Linked DNA regions of Alkalinema sp. FACHB-956. The protein of the gene in region 1 binds, or shares a complex with, the protein of each later gene. Links are inferred from orthologs where the notes say so. Each region holds a gene or a part of one and is shown on either strand. Other genes may lie near its edges.

What was found.
Region 2: the proteins of H6G21_RS14840 (region 1) and ureC are in contact, whole or in part, in a crystal structure (PDB 6ZO0), measured with the Sporosarcina pasteurii proteins. The link is inferred for Alkalinema sp. FACHB-956 from one-to-one orthologs. Residues at the interface, in WP_115364121.1 of Sporosarcina pasteurii: Val2, Pro3, Gly4, Glu5, Tyr6, Arg7, Val8, Ala9, Glu10, Gly11, Glu12, Ile13, Glu14, Ile15, Asn16, Arg19, Gly37, Ser38, His39, Ile40, Arg60, Asn62, Ile63, Pro64, Ser65, Gly66, Thr67, Leu84, Gly85, Gly86; in WP_115362090.1 of Sporosarcina pasteurii: Met1, Lys2, Ile3, Asn4, Arg5, Gln6, Tyr8, Ala9, Tyr12, Gly13, Pro14, Thr15, Val16, Gly17, Asp18, Gln19, Val20, Arg21, Ala23, Asp24, Asp26, Trp28, Thr37, Tyr38, Gly39, Asp40, Glu41, Asn43, Gly47, Lys48.

What each region holds. Positions count from the first base shown.
Region 1 is NZ_JACJRC010000013.1:72,106-83,667, forward strand. The notes cover bases 3,389-6,352. They hold H6G21_RS14840 (urease subunit beta), read left to right. Parts: upstream 3,389-4,678; coding sequence 4,679-5,026; downstream 5,027-6,352. Other genes in these bases: ureA (urease subunit gamma), read left to right, coding at 3,389-3,656; H6G21_RS14835 (hypothetical protein), read left to right, coding at 3,721-4,359; H6G21_RS14845 (Coq4 family protein), read left to right, coding at 5,169-5,831; H6G21_RS14850 (DUF2237 domain-containing protein), read left to right, coding at 6,004-6,352. Also shown: H6G21_RS14820 (NACHT domain-containing protein), read left to right, coding at 1-2,272; H6G21_RS14825 (urease accessory protein UreD), read left to right, coding at 2,318-3,214; more of ureA, read left to right, coding at 3,354-3,388; more of H6G21_RS14850, read left to right, coding at 6,353-6,396; H6G21_RS14855 (hypothetical protein), read left to right, coding at 6,816-7,043; H6G21_RS14860 (methyl-accepting chemotaxis protein), read right to left, coding at 7,120-10,011; H6G21_RS14865 (response regulator), read right to left, coding at 10,008-11,562.
Region 2 is NZ_JACJRC010000003.1:72,704-84,200, forward strand. What follows is about bases 4,448-7,346. They hold ureC (urease subunit alpha), read left to right. Parts: upstream 4,448-4,991; coding sequence 4,992-6,701; downstream 6,702-7,346. Other genes in these bases: H6G21_RS05540 (TrkA family potassium uptake protein), read left to right, coding at 7,106-7,346. Also shown: H6G21_RS05515 (winged helix DNA-binding protein), read right to left, coding at 24-467; H6G21_RS05520 (tetratricopeptide repeat protein), read right to left, coding at 888-1,868; H6G21_RS05525 (hypothetical protein), read right to left, coding at 2,073-2,387; H6G21_RS05530 (adenylate/guanylate cyclase domain-containing protein), read right to left, coding at 2,833-4,383; more of H6G21_RS05540, read left to right, coding at 7,347-7,822; H6G21_RS05545 (cation:proton antiporter), read right to left, coding at 7,779-9,392; H6G21_RS05550 (DUF3124 domain-containing protein), read left to right, coding at 9,528-10,079; H6G21_RS05555 (transcriptional repressor), read right to left, coding at 10,149-10,610.

The DNA.
Region 1 (11,562 bases):
CCAGGCTGGGAAACAGGTAGATTCTGAAAGCTTTTCCCGTTTGTGCCATGCGATCCAAATCCATTGGGGATCAGTTTGTGCACAAACCCTGGATTCATTGCAGGCCATGTCTCCATCCTGTCTCTGTGAATTCAGCGGTTGTACCACCGATTTGGATGCCTGTCATGAATTGTCCTTTCAGATTATTCGGCAACAATGCCGCGAAAAAATTCTGTCGCAGCATAGCAAAATTCGCTTATTCAATCAGCAACTCATTGAGATTGATCAACTCTATGTTGATAGTTATTTTTTAAACGCTCCGACCAAAATCAGTGAACTGACTGCTCTCGGGCGTTGGGGTGTGCGAAAATCTAGTTTTGCAGTTGCCAATGCTCCCTCGCCGCTCCTCGTATTAGGCAAACCGGGCGCAGGAAAAACCACCCTGCTGAAACAACTCGCGATCGCTTGCTGTCGGGGACAGTTCAAATCTGAGTTAATTCCAGTGTGGATTGAACTTCAACCCGTGGATCACCCCCATTGGCACTTTTTATATGCCATTTTGGAGGCGATGGGTTTATGTTCCCAGGAATCCCATGCCCAAGAATTTGCCCAAGACCGAGAGCGGCTCAACCAACTCCTAACCCAAGGCCAGCTCTTAATCTTCATAGATGGCTTGGATGAAGTCCCCCTGGCCTTTCGCAAAAAGGTGCAAGAGCAAATTTGTTGGTTGTTACAACATCCGGTGTATCGCAAAAATGATGTGATCCTCAGTTGCCGAACACCCACGATCGAAGCTTGGAGCCCACGTTGGAAAAATCAATTATTTACAGCAGTGGAAATTGCTGACTTGAATGAGCGACAAGTGGAATCCTTCGTTCAAGCCTGGTTACAAACCCGCCGAGAGGCCCAACAACCTCTAGAGCGACCGTGGCAATCATTTTTTTCCAGCCTTAGGCGTTGTTTTGAGCGTAGGGAACTGACACTGACGCCCATGCTGTTGGGGTTGGCCTGTTGGGTTTTTGAAAATACGGGGGATCTGCCGCCCCAGGTGTCTCAACTTTATGGAGCAGCGATCGAGTTACTGCTGACCCCGGGCCAAGCCGAGCTCCAGGTATCCTCCAAATTAGCGGAGCGGATTTATCATCAATTGACTTCTCTCGATCGCAGGCAGATCCTCATGGAAATTGCGATTCGCAAAATTGAGACTTCGCCTAATTTTGTGATTTTTGATCAGTCTGAGCTGGTGAATTGGATTAACCAGATTCTGGAATTGCATCACTATCGCGATGGCTTAGCAATTCTCATGATGATTGCAGATAAACAAGGTTTGCTGATACAAAAAGCCGATCGTCGCTGGTCATTTTCCCATTCGATTTTTCAGGAATATTTCATTACGCAATGGTTGCTGCAACAGTCTCCCATGCAACTTGCGGAGAAGCTGATTCATCCATCTTGGCAACCGGCGATCGAACAAATTGTCCGCTCTCAAAAACAATCCGATCGCTTAATCGGTGCGCTCAAACAAGCCATTGATCAAATGCTGGCTCAGGATACCCAACTCCAAACCTTGCTGCGGTGGGTCAATCAAAAAGCGAATACCTTGGTCGTCCCCTATAAACCGGCGGCGGTGCGCATGTTTTACCTTGGGTTGGCCCATGCCTTAACGAGCGATCTTAGCCGTGATCTGGCCCGTGCCCGTGCCCTAGATGCGGCGTTGGCGATCGATGTCACGCTGGATTTAGATTTAGACTTCAACCTCGATTTAGACTTTGCCCTAGCCCGCATCCTAGCCCGTGCCCTGGATTTTGACCTCGATCGGGCCTTGGCGCTGGCCCGTGCCCTGGCCCGTGCCCTGGATTGCACCCTAGCGCTGGCCCATACGCCTGCTTTGGCCTTGGATTGTGCCTTGGAGGAAACCCTCTCGCTGGATCTCATCCGGGCCTTGGACTATGCCCTCGATTGTGCCCGTACCTTGGCCCCAGATCTGACCCATTCTCTCGCACACTACAGAGCCATCATCCTAGCCGCAGAACAAAATGGAATGGATACGTTTTTAGGCTGGTGGCAACTCTACGGCCAACAGTGGATAGAGCAACTCCGTCAAATTATCATTACCCATCGCAATCTTGGTCATGCATGGCCCCTAAGTCGGCAACAGAAGGAACGACTGAAGCAATACGATCGCGCCAATCAATTTCTTGTGCAATTGCTGAAAATTGAAGGAGCCGTGAGTGAAGCAACGAAAAGTCAGATCGAAACAACGTTATTGCTACCGGCGACCAGAATCTTTTGAGCCGAGGTCTGATGGTATGGTGGTAGTGCGTCTGAGGTGATTGCTGTGTCTTCGATCGATTCTCCGATATCCCAATCCACGGTTAGCTCCACTGCTAGCTCCACTGCTAGCTCTAACTGGCATGGTTTACTGAACCTAGAATTTCAGGCCGTCAATGGCAAGACTCGGCTAACCCATAGCCAAGCGATCGCCCCCTACAAAGTGCAGCGATCGTTTGCCCAAGCCGATGGCACCTGTCAGGTGGTGATGTTGCACACAGCGGGCGGGATGGTTGGTGGCGATCGCTTAACGACGGCAGTGACGATCGGGGAACAGGCTCAGGTGTTGCTCACCACCGCTGCTGCCGCGAAAATTTATAAATCGACGGGAACCCTCACCCAGCAAACCGTTCACCTGACCGTAGCGCCCCAGGCTTGTCTAGAATGGCTGCCCCAGGAAACGATTTTGTTCGATCGCGCCCAGTATCGTCAGGATCTCCGGATTGAACTGGCAGCGGGGGCGCAGGTGGTGCTGTGGGAAATCACGCGCTTTGGTCGGACGGCGCGGGGCGAGCAATTTAGCCAAGGAGATTGGCGATCGCACACGGAGGTTTGGCAGGCGGGCACCCCTCTTTGGATCGATCGGCAATGGCTTCCCGGTTCGCCGGAAATGCTGGCCAGTCCCCACGGATTGAATCATTGTCCGATCGTGGGCACCTTGGCTTGGATAGGCCGATCCCTGGACAAGTCAGATGTTGAAGTGGCTCGGCAGTTATGGGACCCGATCGCGGCGCACCATCCCGATGACCAATTTGGTGTGACCCGCTTACCCCAGGGGTTGCTCTGTCGCTACCGAGGCCATTCCAGCACCGCAGTGCGCCATGGGTTCATTCAGACTTGGCAATGGATTCGATCGGTGCAAGGTCGATCGTGGGAGGAGTTACCCCGGGTCTGGATGCTGTAGCTAGATGCTGTAGCTAGATGGTTGTCACGAGTTCTAAGATTTAGCTTATGAATTTTGAGATTCTGGGAAAGGAGTTGTAAACTCAAACTCGGATTGTTCTAGTCCATTTGCTTGTTGATTACCGTTGGTTGAGTTTGCCATGCAACTGTCACCCCAAGAAAAAGATAAATTGCTCATTTTTACAGCGGCGCTGCTCGCGGAACGACGCAAAAATCGCGGCCTCAAACTCAACTACCCGGAAGCCGTTGCCTACATTACCGCTGGCATTCTGGAGGGGGCACGGGATGGCCGCACGGTGGCGGAACTGATGACCTATGGCAAGACGTTACTCAGCCGCGATGATGTGATGGAGGGGATTGCAGAAATGATCCCTGAAGTGCAGGTGGAAGCCACGTTTCCCGATGGCACTAAACTCGTTACCGTCCACGATCCCATTCAGTAAAGCCTCCCTCCAGCCCAGATCCCCTCCAGTAAAATAGAAGGACTCCTTTTGAGGAGGATAGAGGATGGGATTAGATATTGGTTTATTGCTGGAATATTATGATACCGATGGCTGGCAGCCTGCTTTGCATGTCGCCGATCGGGTGAAAAACCCACGCACGCACCTCGGGCTTCTGGAAGTATGTTCGTGGAGCTGGCGACAATCTCCTACCTCCATATTTTTTGGAGATGATCCCATCATCCCCTTCAATCTAGGACTGCCTACAGATCTTTCTGCAAGGGTTTGGGAAGCCGTGCACTTGAATTTTGAAGACGATGATGAGTATGCTGGATGGATTGCGCTGCCTGACCTGTATCTATCAGAGTGGTCGGAACAAATGGTCTTGGTTGAGGGGTGGGTGGAACCGCAGTATGCCCATCTATTTGGAGACGGCTATCAACCCGCCCCGATCGCTCAACTGAAAGCGATGGGAACCCATGGTTACCACTTGGCTCAGACGCTCCAGTGGTGTCGCCGAGCTAAAACTCCTGCGGCCTTTGCTGAGTACCAAAAACATGGCCTACAGCCCTATGAGTCTCGCCTCCGTGTCACATGGCTGGAACCCTTAATAGAATTTGTCAGGAGAATCTGGGATGAGGGTTTATCGGGATTAGTGGAACTGGAATTTCCAGAACGTTATCGTTTGATTACGACCGTTGGCTAGTGGGTCAGGCTAGGTTCATGGGTTTGGCAATCTTGAAATAGTCAATAGAGGGTGAGGTGAATAGATTGAGTAGACGATCTGAATGTTGAAAAGACTCAGTATCGACAAGCCTCGGTATCGAAAAGACATTGACGCAGTAGGATTTGCACTGCATCATACAAATGGTTCAGACTTGTGGTTCAGACTTGTGGTTCAGACTTGCACATCGTGTATTGAGCAGTTGTCAGAACAATTGTGAATCATTACGCTATATGGCAGTCTCAGGACGGAGTGAACAATCTAGCTACAACATTATTTACAACATTGCGAGGTGTTGTCCATGATTCCCGGTGAAATTTTTCCCGCTGAAGGTGAGATTGAATTAAACGCCAATCGGCCCACAGTCACGATCGCGGTGGCCAATACGGGCGATCGACCGGTTCAGGTTGGATCCCATTTCCATTTCTATGAAGTGAATGCTGCGTTGACCTTCGATCGGGCCTCGGCTCGGGGGATGCGGCTGGATATTCCGGCGGGTACAGCGGTGCGGTTTGAACCCGGCGATGAGAAGGAAGTAACCTTGGTGCCCTACGTCGGCAAGCGCGAGGTCTATGGCTTCAATGCCCAGATCGAAGGCAAGCTGGACGGCAAAGCGAAGAAATCTGGTAGCAAAAAGAAAAATAAATAGGTAACAATCATCTGGGTAGACGGATATCCGTCTAGTTTGGCAATCTCAACCTGATGGGAGGGGCGTTATCTTAAACGGTAGGCGGGTCTGATACTGAGATCCGACGAATGGATAAGAGATTCGATCGTTCATCAGGGAATTCATGATGAGAAGTTTTAAAGAACTGCGGCGGTTTAATTTAGATTCGTTGCAAACGTTAAAGGCGATCTTAACCCTATTGCGAGATCCCAGTCAGACGGAATCGGTCTATGACGTGGAAGATGGATTATGCAACACCGAAGCCATGAAAGCGGCAACGGAAAAAATGATGTCTATTCCTGAAATTGCGCAGCTAGTTCGCGATCGCTACATTGTGCCGACACCGGATTTGGCAAAACTGCTGCTCTGTCCGGACGGATCGCTGGGAAAAGCCTATGCCAACTACATTACGGGGTTTGGCTTTGATCCAGATTTCTATCGAAAAATGGAAATCAAGGACGATATGACCTATCTGCTTTTCCGGTTGCGGCAAACCCATGATATCTGGCATGTAGTGGCGGGATTTTCCGTAGATGTGGCAGGGGAAATTGGCATTAAAGCGTTTGAATTGGCACAAACCCATCGACCGTTGTCGGGGATCTTGATTGCTGGAGCATTTTTGCAAACGTTACTGAAATCGCCTCGGGATCTAGAAATCTTATTGTCCCAAATTTCGCGAGGGTATCAGTTAGGATTGCGGGCAAAACCATTTTTAGCCCAACGCTGGGAGGAACACTGGGAGAAACCATTAGCTCAATGGCGAGAAGAACTCGGTGTTACGGTATAAACAATCATTAGCCAGTCGGCTAGTAGACGCATCATCTATAAGCTAGTAAAGCTCATGGGTGTTGAAGCTCATAATTTACGAATTTTGACGGTATTGAGTTTGTTGGGTTGATAGAATGAAACGGGTTCAAGGAATCCAACAAACTCAAGTGGTGATTTAGGAAACGGGTGCCATGACCAGTCAAATTAGCAGTCGGCCTAGGAATGTATTGGGTGGGGAGTTGCAGTGTTGTTGCACGTCGCCCAAGACGGGGTTTTATCGGGATGGGTTTTGTCAAACCGATAAGTGGGATTATGGCAGCCACACGGTTTGCGCGCAGGTGACGCAGGCGTTTTTAGAGTTTTCCCGATCGCGGGGTAATGACCTGATTACGCCCCTTCCGGCCTATGAGTTTCCGGGGTTGCGACCGGGAGATAAGTGGTGTCTTTGTGTGTCGCGCTGGAAGGAGGCATTGGAAGCAGGGGTGGCTCCGCCGATCGTGTTGGAGGCTTGTCATATCAAAGCGTTGCAGGTGGTGACACTGGAACAGTTGCAGCAACACGCGATCGGGCAAACGGTGGAATAGGGCTGGGCTGAACTTTTCCTCCGGTGCACGGATTTCCTAGGCGCAGAATTTTCCCGATCGAGGTCACAAACTATCACCGATATTACAAACTACCGATATTACAAACTATCTCTGTACGGTTGACAGCGTGGGACTTTCTTCGTAGGCTTGTTTCTCATAGCTGAGTGCAAACGTGTTTTGTCAGCCCCGTTGGTCGAAGACCGACCGTAAGGGCAATGAATCAGCTAGACCCCAAAAATTAAGGCGCTGCCCCAGTTGCGACCAACAACGTAAGGCAGCTAAACCCCGAAGCTGATTCCGGCAGCTAGGCGGTCTGACACGGATTTTAACATTCGATCGGGCCACCCTACTTGTCCTGCGCAAAAGGGTGGTCTTAATTTTTGGGATTTCTTCCCATCACCTCATTTAGGAGAAATCCCATGTTTACTGGCTTTGGCGGCAACGATCGCCCAGAAACTTCGATCGACGATTCCCGCAGACCCTTCCAAATCTACCTCCTCGGCACCCGCGAAGAAATCCAATCCACGATCAACCAACTGCAAGTGGTGCGGTTTTGTGAGCGGATTCGTTGGAGTCCACCGATTCCAGTCCTCGGCTCCGATTGGAAATATATCAGCATGATGGAACGCGATCGGGCGTCGGAATGAGCAACCCTGAAGGGCTGGCTGACACCTGAGGGGCTTGAAATATAAGGGGCTGAATTCCCCTCTATTTCACCTTAAACTATTCCACCTTAAACATTTCCACAGAGTCCTTCAAATCTTGAGCCGTCGCCACCGTCTTCTGCAAGGCCACCACCACCTGCTCCGAGGAAGCTGCGGTCGTTTCGGTCAACTTAGCCGTTGTTTGCATGAGTGCCTCCACCGATCGCGACGTTTCCACCTGGGACACCGTCGTTTGCGAAATCGACTCCACCCACTGGCTAATTTGTTGCGAGACTTTCACCAGACTGGCCAACCCCAGCTTGGCATTGCGCACATCATGGCTCCCCGCAGCAACCTGCTGACTGCCTTGGTTCATCGCCTCGACGACGGCTTTGGTTTCCAACTGAATGGTTTCCGTAATTTGCTCAATTTCCCGCGTGGCCTCCGCCGATCGGGCCGCCAATCCCGCCACTTCCGAGGCAATGATGGCAAAGCCGCGTCCCTGGGCTCCCGCACGACTGGCTTCTAAACCCGCATTGACGGCAAGGAGGTCAGTCTGTACCGCAAATTCCTTAATTAGGGCAACAATACGGGAAATTTGCTGGGAGGACATACCGAGCTGCTGCACCTTTTGCGCCGTGTCTTCGATCGTCCCGCGCAACTGATCAATTTTCTCCACGGTGACCGCCATGGACTGTTCATGGGTCATGGCAGTTTTCGTCGCATTCTGAGCGACGATCGTCGATTGATTGGCATTTTCCGCGATCGTTTCGATCGTCGTGGTCATGTGTTGAATTAAGCTCAACAGGTGTTGAATCTCACTCACCTGCTGCCTCGATTCCAAAGCCAGGTTCTGCATAGCAGCTTCGTTATCGCTCAGCAAATCATTCACCGTCAACGTGGATGATTTCACCTTCACCACCAGGTCACGCAAGCTTTCTACAATCACATTAAAGAAGTCACCCAGCGTTCCGAGATCCCCCGCCATCACGTCAGCTCGAACGGTCAAGTCCCCCTGGGCAACGCCTTCCACATCATTCAATAAATGGACAATTTGTTGCTGAAGTTGATCCTTGAGCGTTTCTGCGGACAATCGTGATTGCTGTTGATTTTTCAACAACTGAGCTTGATCTAAGGCATAACCGATCTGGTTGGCAAACTGCACAAATAGGTTGATTTCAGACCCTTGCCAATAGCGAGGTCGTTGGCATTGGTGGGCACAGAGCAAACCAATTAACTGGTTATTATGACGAATGGGAGCCACCAGATTGGCTTTGACTTGTAACCGCTCTAAATAGTCGCGGTGACGATCGGTCAGATCCGCCTGGTTCACGTCATTCATAAACCAGAAAGATTGCTCCTTCGGTTGTTCAGTTTTACTCAAGCCCAACAGATCATCGATTTCTAACCCTACGGCCTGGGGTACCCCCGACACCACCGATTCCGCAATAGCCTTCCCCCGGAACCCAGAATCCGTAAAGTCATACATCAATACCCGATCGACCTTGAGCAACTGACGAATTTCTTCCACCGCCGTTTGGGTAATGCTGTCAAAACTGAGGGAACTGCGCATCTTAGCGATCGCGTCGTTGAGCATCTTCGCTTCTCGCGCTTGTTGCTCCTGGCGACTGGCTTCTTCCGACAGCGCCATTTCCGAGGCCGCGATCGTGTCAGCCATGCGGTTAAATTGCACCGTCAACTGGCCAATTTCATCACTGGACAACACCTTAGCCCGAGCCGTCCGATCTCCCTGGGCAAAGGCTTGGGCCGTCTGTTCCAATTGCCGAATCGCCTTCACCACCGTGCGCCGAAACAGCAGCGAAAACCCTACAATAAACAGGAAAGACACCCCAAGAACAACCCCTTCCTGGAGTAAGCTTCGTTGTAACAGTTGGTTCACACTGTCTTCGGGGGTTCCCCGCACAATCAAGGCCGGAGCCTCCGGGGTATAGCTTGGTTCGCTGCCGTTAGGTGTTTCCACAATGCGCGTGGGCAGCGCTTTCGCCGCGACGGTATAGGTTTTCCCGTTGATCTCCATCCGTCCGGTAACCGCTTTCCCCTTCTGTTGTACCGCTTGGTTTAGAAGATCCAATCCCGCTTGAGGAATCCCCAAATCCCGCTGAATGCCATCGAAGGTACTGCCAATGCGAAATTGTTGCGGAGCAGCTTGTAAATAAACGCCACTGTACCCTCCACCAAAGGCATTGATCGTGTTTTCGACGATCGTGGGTTTGTAGTTGACGACATCTCCAAACACCAACGCCCCGATCGGCGCTTGGGTCGCCGGATCTTTAACAGGAGTCACCACATAGCGAATTAAGGCCTGGGGCAACTCCCGATCGTAGTTTTCCGGTAAAGGGGGGGACTCGCGGTTAATTTCCTGCTGGGCCACGATCGCGCTGGCTTTAATCTGCTGATTGGTTTTGAGAGCTTCGCTGACTAACTGATTGGGATCAAATGTGTCCCCCGTGCGATCGTTATTGGCATTGGTAATGATTTTTAAATCCCTACCCACCAACGTTGCATATTCAATCTTGCGGGCGCGCACTTCGTTTTGCAAAATTGTCTTGATATAGCTTTGCAGCCCTGCGTTGACGGTTTCCCCCCGCGATCGCAACTTCGCCGCATTAATCACCGAGACGTTGTCCGCTTGCCCCCGCGAACCAAAGCCCATTTGATTAATCTTGATGTTGTAATTCGTCTCTGTGACCGCAAGTTCTGAGGTTGCTTGGGACAAGAGCTGTGTCCGCAAACTATTTGTCAGAACTATCGTCGAGCCAATACCCAATCCCAGAATGGGAATGAGCTCACAGGCAATGATGGCAAGAACTTGCTTTTGACCAATGGGCCGATCGTTGAACCATTGGAACAGATTGGCCCCCAGGGAGGGACTCGGTTCGCGGGGCGGCAGTTGCAAGTCAGCGGGTAAAGCAGTCTTGGACTTGGGCGGAGAGGGGAGAGTGTTGGTCATACAGCAGCAGCTTCGGCAGATGCCTGAACGAGAATTTTCAGGGTTTTTAAGAGATCTTGTTCGTTATAGGGTTTCGTAAAGTAGGCGTCAGCACCCAACCCCGTTGCCATGCGACGGTGCTTGTCCCCACTACGAGAGGTCAGCATGGCCACCGGCAGCGATCGCAAGCCTTCATCGGCCTTCAAGCGGGTCAGGAGGCCAAAGCCATCCAGTCGCGGCATTTCCACATCACAGATCACCGCTGACACGAGGAGTCCTGCCCGCAGCTTATCCCAGGCATCCTGCCCATCCTTCGCCTGCTCCACCCGGTAGCCTGCCCGCTCTAGGGTTAGCGCCAGGAATCGCCGGACGTTAATCGAGTCATCCACAATCAGGAGCGTGGGGCGTTGACTGGTCGTGGGGGCGAGGCCAATCCTGCTGACGGACAGAATGGGGAAATTGGGTACCCGCTCGTAGGTGGTAATCCATTGCAGCAACTCATTCATATTCACCATGGGAACAATTCGCCCATCGCCCAAAATGGTGCAGTTGCTAAAGCCTGCGGGTAACTTGAGTGGGCCTTCAATGCGCCGACTGGCTACTTCCTGTTCGCCCCAACAGCGCTGAATGTGAATCCCCACCCGCTCCGAGCCCCGCCGGGTGATCAGGACGGCATCGGCGTTAATGGTGGGAGCCGCTTCCAGGGTCTGGGGCTGGCGGGCACAGTTAAAGGGCAACCATTGGCCCAGGCGCACGATGGGGATCAAGTCACCGTTGTGGCGCAGGAGTTCTCGGCCATTCCCGTTTTGCAGTTGATCGGGTTGGAAGAGACAAATTTCTTCCACTGCATCGTTGGGAATCGCCAGTAGCATCCCCTGACTTTCGATCAGCAAGATCCGCGCGATCGAAAGGGTATGGGGGACGGAGAGCGTAAACGTGGTGCCTTCTCCGGCTTGGGTGTTGACGGTAATTTCTCCCCGAATTTGTTTCAGGTGTTCCCGAACTACATCCATGCCAACGCCCCGACCGGAAATTGCGGTCACCGAATCGCTGGTGCTGAACCCCGGCTCAAAAATCAGAGACAATAAATCCTCTTCGCTGGCCGTGGCGAGTAAGCCAGCGTCCAGGCCCATGGCCTCCGCCCGACGGCGAATTTTGTGCAGGGGAATGCCACCGCCGTCATCGCGCACTGTAATCAGGGTGCGGTTGCCTCGGGTGATCGCAGTGATTTCAATTAAGCCCTCTGCGGTTTTGCCTTGACTGACGCGCATGTTGGGATCCTCAATGCCATGGTCAAAGGCATTGCGCAGCAGATGCATGAGCGGATCTTGCAACGCTTCTAGGATATTGCGATCGATTAATAACGTGCCCCCCACCACATTGAAGCGCACCTTTTTCTTATATTGCAGGGCCAGCTCCCGCAGGGCACGGGGGAAGCGATCGGTGACATCAGACAGGGGCCGCATCCGCAATTGAGACAGGCGGCTTTGTAGGTTTTTAGCGGTTTTATTGAGATCGCGGGTGGTTTGTTCTGCGTCATCCAGACCCAAGTCGAGGTCTGTCGCCACTTCT
Region 2 (11,497 bases), on another replicon or contig:
GCCACACAACTACAACTTCCCCGTTAACCTCGTTCTTGCCCGATCGAGAACGTCTCTTTCAACATTTCTAATTGCGTCGTCATTTCTTCTATCTGGACTTCACCACAGCGATCGGTAAACCCTCGATCGAGATCCGCTAATATCGACCTAGCCATCGCCATGAGACGTTCTCCTTTGTCAGTCAGAAGAATTTGCTTCTGCCGACCAATCCCATCTCCCTGCTCCAGATAACCAGCCTGACATAATTCCTTAATCGTTTTGGCCACCATCTGACGGGATACCTGCAATTGGCGAGAGATCTCAGCCCCATAGCTCACGCCACCATCAAGAACACTGAGAAAATGCAACATCGAAGGTGAAACACCCTCAAACCCTGCTGAGTATAATTGTTCAGCCACATATTCAGTCAATTGATGGTGGAACTTAGCAGCAGCCGATAACAGCCGCAGGGACTGACTGTCAGCCATCGTACTTCTTCCCATCGCACTTCCTCGTTTTGTCATCCCAATTGACATAAAGAGATACTCAAGCTAGATTCCATTGGTGTTAACTTGGCTTACAACAATTTTGCCACCCTGACTGTTTGGCTATCCTGACTACTTTGCCACCCTGACTACAAGGTACGGCAGATGCATGGCAGATCAGACATGGCAGAGACGTAGCAGATGGATGACAGCAACTGCATGGCAGTTTTGTTGAATCCAAATTGAGTATAAGAGAATGCACAAATAAGGGGTGCAGGAGCCTTTAGACCAAGACTGCGATCGAATTCCCCAAAAGGCACCCGATCGCAGTCTTAGCAGCTTGTTAAAAGGCAACAGTTCACCGGCCAATCTACTGTTGCCCCTCAGACCATGCCCCCAGATCCTTAGTTGGCAGGTTTCTCACTAGTTGGCAGGTTTCTCACTTCCTTTATTTTCAGGAGCGGTATTTTCAGGAGCAGGACTAGGAGCCTCACTGGGTTTGCCATCCTTGGCCTCGGGAGCCGGAGCCGTCCCTCCAGGGGCCATACTGGGGGCAGTATTTGGAGCCGCTGCCCCTCCAGGAGCAGACGTTGGAGCGGTGGTGGGTGCTGTTGAAGCCAGACGATTGATCTGATCCTTAAACTGCGCGGGAGCCAAGGAAGCCGCCTTGTCAAACAACGGCTTCGCTTCAGAATCCTTGCCTTGGTCTTTCAACGTCAATGCTTTGCCAAGATAGGCTTGGAAATCATTGGGGGTTGCTTTGATGGCCGTATCAAAGGTTTGCAGTGCTTCGTCGTAGCGTTTTTGGGAGGCAAAGGCACGTCCCAGAAGGACTTGAAGCGCCCCAACGTCCACGCTGCCCGGTGTCACTTGGTTTAGCTTGGGAGCTTCCCGCAGGGTATCTTGCAAGAGCCCGATCGCGGCTTCAGGGCGCTGTTGGTTAATCAGGAGTTTCGATAATTCTTGGAGCAGTAGCAGATCGCCAGGTTTCGTTTTCAGGGCCTCACGGTAGGTCTGGATCGCCCCTTCCGTATCGTTATTGGCATAGCGCTTGGTTTCTGCCAACAGCACCGCGTACTGCGGTTCAGCAGGATTGAGTTGCACCAATTTTTCTAGGGGCGAGATCGTGCCTTTGATATCATTCAACTGCCGACGGGCATCGATTAAGCCCTTCAGTGCATTTTGGTTATCCGGCTCCCGTTTCAGAACCGCTTCATAGCCCCGCGCTTGATCCTCCAGCTGCTTCCGCTGAGCATCCGGGGTTTGAACCGCACTAGGCGCGTTTCCCTGGCCGGAATTCATCGTACCAACTAAGGGTACAAAGGAAACCCCCAGTAGGGCCAACGTCGCCACAATGAGGACAACTTTGGGTAACCAGCGATTACGTTTAGATTCTTCTGCCACAGGACGGCCTCACAAGAACTCGGATGAACTGCCCATGGATTGTAGCGCAAGACGGGAAGATTCAACGGGGACGATCGAGAATGACTTCTCCAATCGCCCCGCAGAAACCTTCCCGCACGGGTTCACCCCAGTCGGAGTGGCATCCCTCACAATTCGCTCAAGGGACTGTAACACCTCAGCAATGTAACGCTTCAGGCAATACCACTAGATAATGGCAGGCTGTTGATTCGTTGCTGGGGGATTGTTAGAGGCCGTTTCTGAACTGGGGGCTACCTCCCGCACCTCAATATGGTTCAGCAACGTGGTCACAAAGGCAAACAACAGAAACGGCAAAGACAATACCAGAATGAGCCCAACCGTGGCCAGGGCATAGATAGGCCGACTGGCCCCCATGAGGCCCATGGCGGCAGCAAGACTCAGAAAAATCACAAGCAGCCAAACGATAATTTGACCGTAGATATCCCCAAAGGAAAGTGTGCAAGCTAAGCGATACCGATGCAGGTTCTTAAAGTTATTCATGATCAATCCCAAAAGGCGTTTTATCTGGAAAACGTCTACACAGGCTCAATAAGTTATGGGTAAACAGAGTGAACAGAGTGGACGGCAACTTGTACTCGTGGGATTGGCTGCGATGACTAGCACCAATCAGCCTGAGCACCAATTAATGCAGGCGATTAGGAATATCTCAGCTTAAAACTCACACGCAGGTTTGTGGGGATTCTCAATGTATTTGAACAGTTCTTAACTTTAATTCACACGATCCCCAGTGATCCCCAGCAGCAATCACGAAATCAGCTCCCAAAGATCGTGGGAGGCATTAGATGGGGTGTCACACCAAACATCGGATTCACCATTGCACTCAGCATTTGAGGCAAGTCCGTGGAAGCGAGCGATTGGCATCAAGCATTGGCATCAAGCATTGGCATCAAGAATTGGCATCAAGCATTCACATCAAGTATTAGCATCAATAGATCACTTCAAAGGTCTCAAGAGGATCCATTTTCCCTTTCACAATCAAACGCCCGATCGCGTGGCATTCCACCTGCCCTTGCACCGCTTGATAGGTTGTTTTTCCGAGGAGAATTTGCTGGGCTTGGGCTGCGCTTTCTAACCGAGCTGCCGTGTTGACCACATCTCCCAAAATGGTATAGTCCATCCGCAAATCACTCCCGAGGCACCCTGCGACTACTTCACCGGAATTAATGCCAATGCCAATCTGGATGGGAATGGGGTGGTGTTGATTCATCTCAGCCACTTTCTGCTGAATCGCGATCGCGCAATTTACCGCCCGCAATTCCTGATCCGCTTGGGAGATCGGAGCGCCAAAGACCACCATGATGGCATCGCCGATAAATTTATCGATCGTGCCCTCATAGTGAAATACGATGTCGATAATTTCGCGAAAGTATCGATTCAGAACCCAAAAAATGTCGTGGGGGCTACTGTGTTCTGCCCAGGTCGTAAAGCCTCGCACATCGCAGAAAAAACAGGTCACATAGCGCCGTTCACCTTCAATAATCCGATCGAAATCCGGTTGAGACATTAAGCGCTCAATCAGTTGTTGAGTGACAAATCGTCCAAAGAGCCCTTGGATTCGATTGGCTCGCAGTTTCTCCTGTTCCCACAAGTGTTGAAAACGCAGCAGTGGATTTTGCAAAATCTCTCGACGGTAGGTTTGTATCCCCACCCGGCCCTGTTTGACCAGTTCGCGGGAGGCATCACGCAGGGTGAACTGCTTCTGCGCGGGTAAAGGCAACAGGCGATCGTGCTCTAGGGACTGGATCAGGTGCGGATGGATTTCTGGATCAATTTTCAGCACTTCAAAAATGGCGCAGCGTCCATAGCGTGACCGCCCCCCTGTGCCTGAGCCATGGCAAGTGGGACAGCCCACCTCGCGCCAGAGTTCCTGGGCCATCTGGCTTTCGGGATAGATCAGCCTGGTTTCCTCTAAGGTTGCAGGCACTAATTGTTTACAGTCTTCGCATAACCGAGGCAACAGCATCTGCGAAACGATACCAGAAACGAGGGTGAGAATCTCAGTGGTGGTGAAGCCCCAAGCCCGGAGATTATAGAGCACATCGATCCCAACAAAGGGCGTATCAATGCAAGTTAAAACCCAGTGGCCAGCACTGGTTGCCTGTTTGACTGCTGCGTCATTGTCACCAGTGAGTTGATCAATCACTAGGGCCATTTCCGGATGCGCAACCGCCAAATTGATCGCCTCTAACCAAGCCTGTTCTGAAGGTTCCACCCATTGCAGCTTCCATTCCGGCGGAAAGAGAAAGGCATCCTCCAAGAGGGCACGATCGGAACTCAGAACTGTCATGGGGTGCCCCTGTTGCCACAGACGATAGGCAATCATAAACAAGGTCGTTGTTTTGCCGGTTCCTGCTTGGCCGGTGATGGGAAAGAGCCCTGGTTTGCCTGCGAGGATCTCTTCAACTAAGCCATGGGCAGCAGTGGGCGTAATGTAGCGATCGATCGGATGGTCTGCCAAGTTGAAAAAGGTGGGCATTGTGATAGAGCCTCTCATGGAAATACAAGGGACACTGAAATCGTGCAACGGGACTCAAACTGGCAACTCCCATTCATTCCTTAAAAGTTCAGAGCTTAAAAAGGAGAGATTTTTAACAATGAGATGTCTATAGATATGCCGTACCCCAAGGCTTCCATCATTGATTTCTCGCACAAGTGCCTATGATATGGCGCACAAAAGTCCTTGGAAGCAACCTAGCATTCCCAGGACTGGTCAATCTCTCTTGTTCAATTTGAATATTGCTTGAATCTTCTCCAGTGTTAGAGAAGGTTAGGTTACAGGAGCTTGGTGCGTTGGATTTTGCGTTGACGGAATGGTTGTCGTGGAAAACCATTCCATCTGGGATCAAGGTTAGAGGGGATCTCACCTGGAAATTGCAATTGCGATCTTAACAAGGACAACCCTGAATAGAGTTCTGATGGATCCCTTGACTTTTTGGCTGACCATCAATGGAGTCTCAGTCGCGCCCTTCCTGGAGAACAAGCAATCGATCTGGAAAAAATCTGAACCCAGCACGAATTCTAGGAAAACAGGTGCTATGGTTAGCCATACGCTCGTTTTTTTCGATCGGTCTACAGGAGCTGACTATGAGCTATCGGATGAGTCGCCGCGCCTATGCAGAAACCTACGGGCCTACGGTGGGCGATCGTGTGCGGCTGGCAGATACCGAACTCATCATAGAAGTGGAGCAGGATTACACAACCTATGGCGATGAGGTGAAATTTGGCGGGGGTAAGGTGATCCGCGATGGAATGGGGCAGTCTCCCATTACCAATGCCGATGGAGCCGTGGATACGGTGATTACCAATGCGCTGATTGTCGATTACTGGGGCATTGTCAAGGCAGATATCGGGATCAAGGATGGCCACATCTGTGCGATCGGTAAAGCGGGGAATCCCTACGTTCAGGATAACGTCGATATCATTATTGGCCCAGGAACAGAGGCGATCGCGGGGGAAGGCTTGATTCTGACCGCTGGAGGCATTGATACCCATATTCACTTCATTTGCCCACAACAAATTGAAGTGGCGATCGCGGCGGGCATTACAACCATGATTGGCGGAGGAACCGGGCCAGCGGCGGGCACCAATGCCACCACCTGTACACCGGGGCCGTGGTACTTAGGGCAAATGCTGAAGTCCTTGGATGCGTTTCCCATGAATTTTGGGTTGTTGGGGAAGGGCAATTCGGCGCAACCGGAAGCGTTGGAGGAACAGGTGGAAGCGGGGGCGATCGGCCTCAAGCTCCATGAGGACTGGGGCACAACTCCAGCGGCGATCGATACTTGCCTGGGCGTAGCGGAAGACTATGATGTGCAAGTGGCGATTCACACCGATACGCTGAATGAGGCGGGGTTTGTGGAAGACACGATCGCGGCGTTCAAAAATCGCGTCATTCACACCTACCACACCGAAGGTGCAGGCGGCGGCCACGCTCCGGACATTATTAAAGTCTGCGGCCAACCCAATGTGCTGCCGTCTTCTACCAATCCAACACGCCCCTACACGGTGAATACGTTGGATGAGCACTTGGATATGCTGATGGTGTGCCACCACTTAGATCCCAGCATTCCAGAAGATGTCGCCTTTGCGGAGTCGCGGATTCGGCGAGAAACGATCGCGGCGGAAGATATCCTCCATGATCTGGGAGCCTTTAGCATTATTTCGTCGGATTCCCAAGCCATGGGTCGGATTGGGGAAGTGATTCTGCGCACCTGGCAGACAGCCCATAAGATGAAGGTGCAACGGGGAGCCTTGGAAACCGATCCAGCAACCCATGATAATTTCCGGGTGAAACGCTACGTTGCAAAGTACACGATCAATCCAGCGATTACCCACGGCATTGTGAAGTATGTCGGTTCGGTGGAAGTGGGTAAGTTCGCTGATTTATGTTTGTGGAAACCGGCAATGTTTGGAGTAAAGCCAGAAATGGTGATTAAAGGCGGCATGATTGCTTGGTCGCAAATGGGAGACGCCAATGCCAGCATTCCCACACCACAACCTGTCCATATGCGTCCGATGTTTGGCAATTTTGGCGGTGCGGTGCAGGGCACTTCGCTGACGTTTGTGTCTAAGGCCGCTTTGAAAAAGGGCGTGCCCGATGCGCTGGGCTTGCAGAAAAAGGCGGTGGCAGTTTCGGGAATTCGTAGCTTGAGTAAGCGGGATCTGAAGCTGAATGATGCCTTGCCGCAGATGGAGGTTGACCCAGAGACCTATGAAGTGCGGGCGGATGGGGAATTGCTCACTTGTGAGCCTGCGACGGTGTTACCCATGGCACAGCGCTATTTTCTGTTCTAGAAATTTTCTGTTCTAGATAGGCAGAACCGGAGGGGCGATCGCCCCTCCTCAATTTTGAGGTTTAAGCGACACCTGAATGATCCCGTTCTTAATTGCCCAATACTTGACGTAACTGCTCAATCCCAGTGACCAAAAGCCGCGTTGTTCGAGCAATCACTACCGTCTGGAGTCAGTTGTCATCGAGTTTCTAACTTGGTGCGATAGTCCGCGAGAATTTCTTCGAGACTAGCTTGAAGATGGCTGGTTGTCGGAGGTAGTCAGCATGATTACCCCTAGCTTAGGCAGATCATCCTCTCGAAGAGGTTTCATTCGTCTCATGGTGAAACGATGAGCGGCTTAAAAAAATCTTAAACGGATTCTATAGTGAAGATCAGTAATGTTCATTCCAGGGGTGACAGCTCGCTATGTACGTTCTAATTGGTGGGGCAGGAATGATGGGACTGGGGTTAGCCCAGCAGTTATTAACTCTCGGTCATACTGTGGCAATCATTGATATAGACCCACTTGCCTGTCGCTTTGCCCGTGAGAAAATTGGAGTCATGGCATTTGAAGGTAGCGCTGTTAGCACAAAAGTTCTTATTGAGGCAGGGATTCGAAAAGCCAATGCAGTTGTTGCTGCACTCAGAGATGACGCATTGAATTTAGCCATGATTACATTGTCGAGGAGTTATGGGGTTTCTCATATAGTGGTGCGAATGCGAGATCAGGAATTTCTAGAAGCTTACCGTTTAGCGCAAGCCAGCCATATTATCAGCACAGTTGACTTAGCCGTTGCAACAATGGTAAATGCCATTGAATACCCCGCAGTTGAGTCAATGATGCACTTTGAGCAGGGGCAGGTAGAAGTACTAAAGTTGCCTGTTCCAGTCGATTGCTATGTGGCTGGTCGTACCGTTGCCCAAATTGCTCAAGACCCACGTTTTCCAAACAGTTCACTAATCATTGGTTACCAATGCCATACCTGCGCCAATCTGGAAATTCCAAATGGTAGTACTGTGTTGGAAGCAGGTTCGACAATTCTGGTTGTCACTCGTCCTGAGTTAGTTCACCAAATGATTGATTTTCTGGGCATTCAGGCTAGTCATCTTCCAACTTTAAAAGTTTCTCATCCAAATCTTTAATGTAAGGTTGTACCAGATCTTCTGGCACAATTCGCTTGCGGAGCGCAGCACTCACGGCACCTTTTTCTGCTAGAAGCAGCTGCCGCCGAATTGCGTCTAGTCCGTGGCGATCGCCCCGTAGTTGATCTGCCCGATATTGATTATGAAAGTCACGCAGCACCCGTTCTGACTCTGCTACTCGTGCCTGGTAGGACGCCCAAAGTTCTTCGTAAATTGCCTTGGGCAGGATGCCTGACTTCAGTAAACTGTCTAATTCGTCTTGAGCTGCTTTAGCTGCAATTAACTGAATCTGTAGCTTTCCAGACTGTTCCATTTCATCAGAAGCTTGATTGATTTTTAACCGTTTGACCAGCCAAGGTAGACTTAGCCCTTGTCCAACTAGAGAGAACAGCACTGCGCCAAAGATCAATTCAATGATATTATTTCGTCCAGGCAAAGTTAGTGGAATACTGAGCGCCAATGCCATTGACAAAGAGCCTTTAATATTCCCTAGGAATAAAACATGCTGCCAGCGTAGGGGAATGGGGCGATCGAACCAACGCAGTCCGGCTAGCAACAAGTAGACTGAGAGAATTCGCCCCAGTTGACACGCCAAAATCACAAGCAGGATAGACGGTAGAATTTTCCACAGCGTCACTGGGTTAATCTCGATGCCGATTAGCAAGAAAATAAATGTATTGACTCCAAAACCTGCATACTCCCAAAAACTCAATAAAGCAATGCGATCAGAAGCAGATGAACTGCGAGTTAACCCAAGATTGCCAAAAATGAGTCCAGCAATGACTACCGCCACCGCACCCGATACCCCCAAGAATTGTCCAATCTGAAAGGTTCCTAATGCTAAAGCGACGGTTAGCAAGAGCCTACTTAAGGGGTCATTGAGCTGAGCAAAAATAGGTAAACTTAAGTAGCCTAAGATAGCTCCTACAAGTCCTCCGCCCAAAGCCACGACGAGCAGTTCCCTAGCTCCTTCAATGACAGTAAGAGAGCCTGTTGCATAAACGACCAGAATCAAATTGAAGGAAACCAAGGCTGCGGCATCATTGAACAGAGTTTCTCCCTCCACAATGGTAGTTAGTCGTGAAGGGACACGGATTTCCTTAAACACAGCAATCATCGAAACCGTGTCTGTGTTCGCTAGAATAATCCCAATCAGTAGAGCCGGAATCCAACTTAGCCCTAGACCAAATTTCACCAGAATCGCAATAATCACCGAAGATAAAATCGATCCTGGTCCTGCCAGCAGTGTAATTGGTTTAAAGGTGCTACGGAGATGGCTGATATGGGTATTGATTGCTGCTTCAAAGATCAGAATGGGTAAGAAAAGATTTAAAACAAGAGATGGGTCTAAACCAATTCGACGCGACAAAACCTCCGTGATGGGCAACCCTGCTAGCACTAAACCTGTGACATAGGGAATGCGCAGTCGCTGGGTTACAAGGGCAACAGCCGTTGCAATCATGAGTAGAATGATCAAGATGATCACTAGCTCAGGAATAGCTCCTACTATTTTGCTGTCTGTAGCGGGATGACTGCTTAAGGGGGTTTGTTGCGCTAAAATCCACTCTATCACCGAATCCTCCTCCCATAAACTTGCTCTCCCTCAAGAAACCAGCATACTATTGCCGTTTGAGTCTACAGGAGAGAGTTAATTTTGCGATAAGCGTGACTGCAATTATATTATGAGATGCTTGGACGCATGCCAATGAAGCTAAAGCAGCATTTCTGGGTTTGTTGGGCGATCGCTGCGATCGTCCCCACTGCTTGTTCAACTCAAACTGCCTTACAAAAGCAAAAATTGAGTTCTGAGCAGAAAACCTCGTTGAGGGCAGCTACTGTAGATCGAGCAAAAGTGGTGATGGGACAGACCTTATATGTTCCTATTTACTCACATATTTATCACTACAATAGTCAGGATCATGTGATGGATCTGTCAGCTACGCTTAGTATTCGCAATACAGATCTGACTAATTCAATTATTATTACTTCTGTACGGTACTATGACACTGATGGGCAACTGATTCGAAAAAATGTTGAGAGCCCAGTAGAACTTAAACCACTTGCTTCCACAAACTTTTTCATTGCAGCAGACGATACAAGTGGTGGATCAGGTGCAAACTTTATTGTGGAGTGGGTTGCAGAAAAAAAGGTTTATGAGCCTGTCATTGAAGCCATCATGATTAGTACATATTATCAGCAGGGGATTTCGTTTGTTAGCCCTGCTAAAGTTCTTAAACAGCACGGAATGCCAAACTGATCTCAGCAAACTATATGTTCTTCAAAAAAATGTTCTTCAAAAAAGAATTAGAGCTGAACCACGATGTAGCTAAACCAATGGGTTGAGCGATCGCTGGCAGGTGGGACAAACGGCGTGCACGGTCATTTGGCAATCCAGCAGATGGAAGCCTTCTTTTTCAGCGACTTTGGCCCCAACTTTGAGCACAGAATCGCTCTTAAACTCGATCGTTTTACCACAACGCACACAGATCAAATGGTGGTGGTGGTAGGGCGAGGGTTGGTTAATTTCATAGTGTTTGTGGCCTTCTGCAAGCTCGAGTTCTCGCAAAATCCCCATGCGGGACATGAGCTTGAGGGTGCGGTAGATGGTGGATAAACTAATGCCTGCATTCTGGCTTTCTAGCAGCTCATAGAGATCTTCTGCACTGAGATGATTGCCTTCGGGGAGGTTTTGGAAGACGTGGAGAATGACTTCCCGTTGGGGGGTCATCCGCCAGCCGCGTTCGTTCAGTTCTGCCTTGAGCGATGCAGCAGTATAGGAACTTGGCATAGGTTTACTCCCGGTTGACCCTCAGTTGACTCTCAATAAAGCTCACTTGCTGCAAATAGCATACACAAACCCTTATTGATTTGCAAGTAGGTCTGCTTATTGAGATTATGTATCCTGGTGAGATGGACTGAGGGGCTTAATGGAACGGGGATCCGTGATGGGGCTGGGATCACACCCGCTTTTTCGCAACACCGTTACAGAATGACGAGGTGTCAGGCTTATTGTGAGATGAAGCTGTTACTATGGGCAGTTGCATCTAGTGATTCGCAATAATGGCGATCGAGGATTTGAAGTTTACTACTATTTGGAAAGACTGGCTATGAAAGATCTTGATCTCGAATCCACCACGCAGTTGTTGAACTCGATCATGGAGTATGAGTTGGCGGGGGTGGTGCGGTATACGCATTATTCGTTGATGGTGACTGGCCCGAATCGCATTCCGATCGTGCAGTTTTTGAAGGGGCAGGCGAATGAATCTCTGCTCCATGCGCAACAGGCGGGGGAAATTTTGACGGGGTTGGGTGGGCATCCTAGTTTGAAAATTGCGCCGATCGAGGAAAGTTTCAAGCATTCGATCTATGACATTTTGCTGGAGAGTATGAGCCATGAAACCCAAGCGCTCCAGCTGTATAAGGATTTGCTAGATGTGGTGGAGAATGCCAGTGTTTATCTGGAGGAGTATGCGCGGGGCATGATTGGGCAGGAGGAGATGCATGGGATTGAATTGCGCAAGATGTTGCGGGATTTCAGTCCTGATGGGGCTGTCCCGATGATGGGATTGGGGCATAGTCACGGCAAGGAGAAGGAAAACAAGGAAGAGAAGGAGAAAAACGGCAAGCAGAAGAAGAAACATTAATACAGGGCAACCATTTGGCGTAGAGCAAACA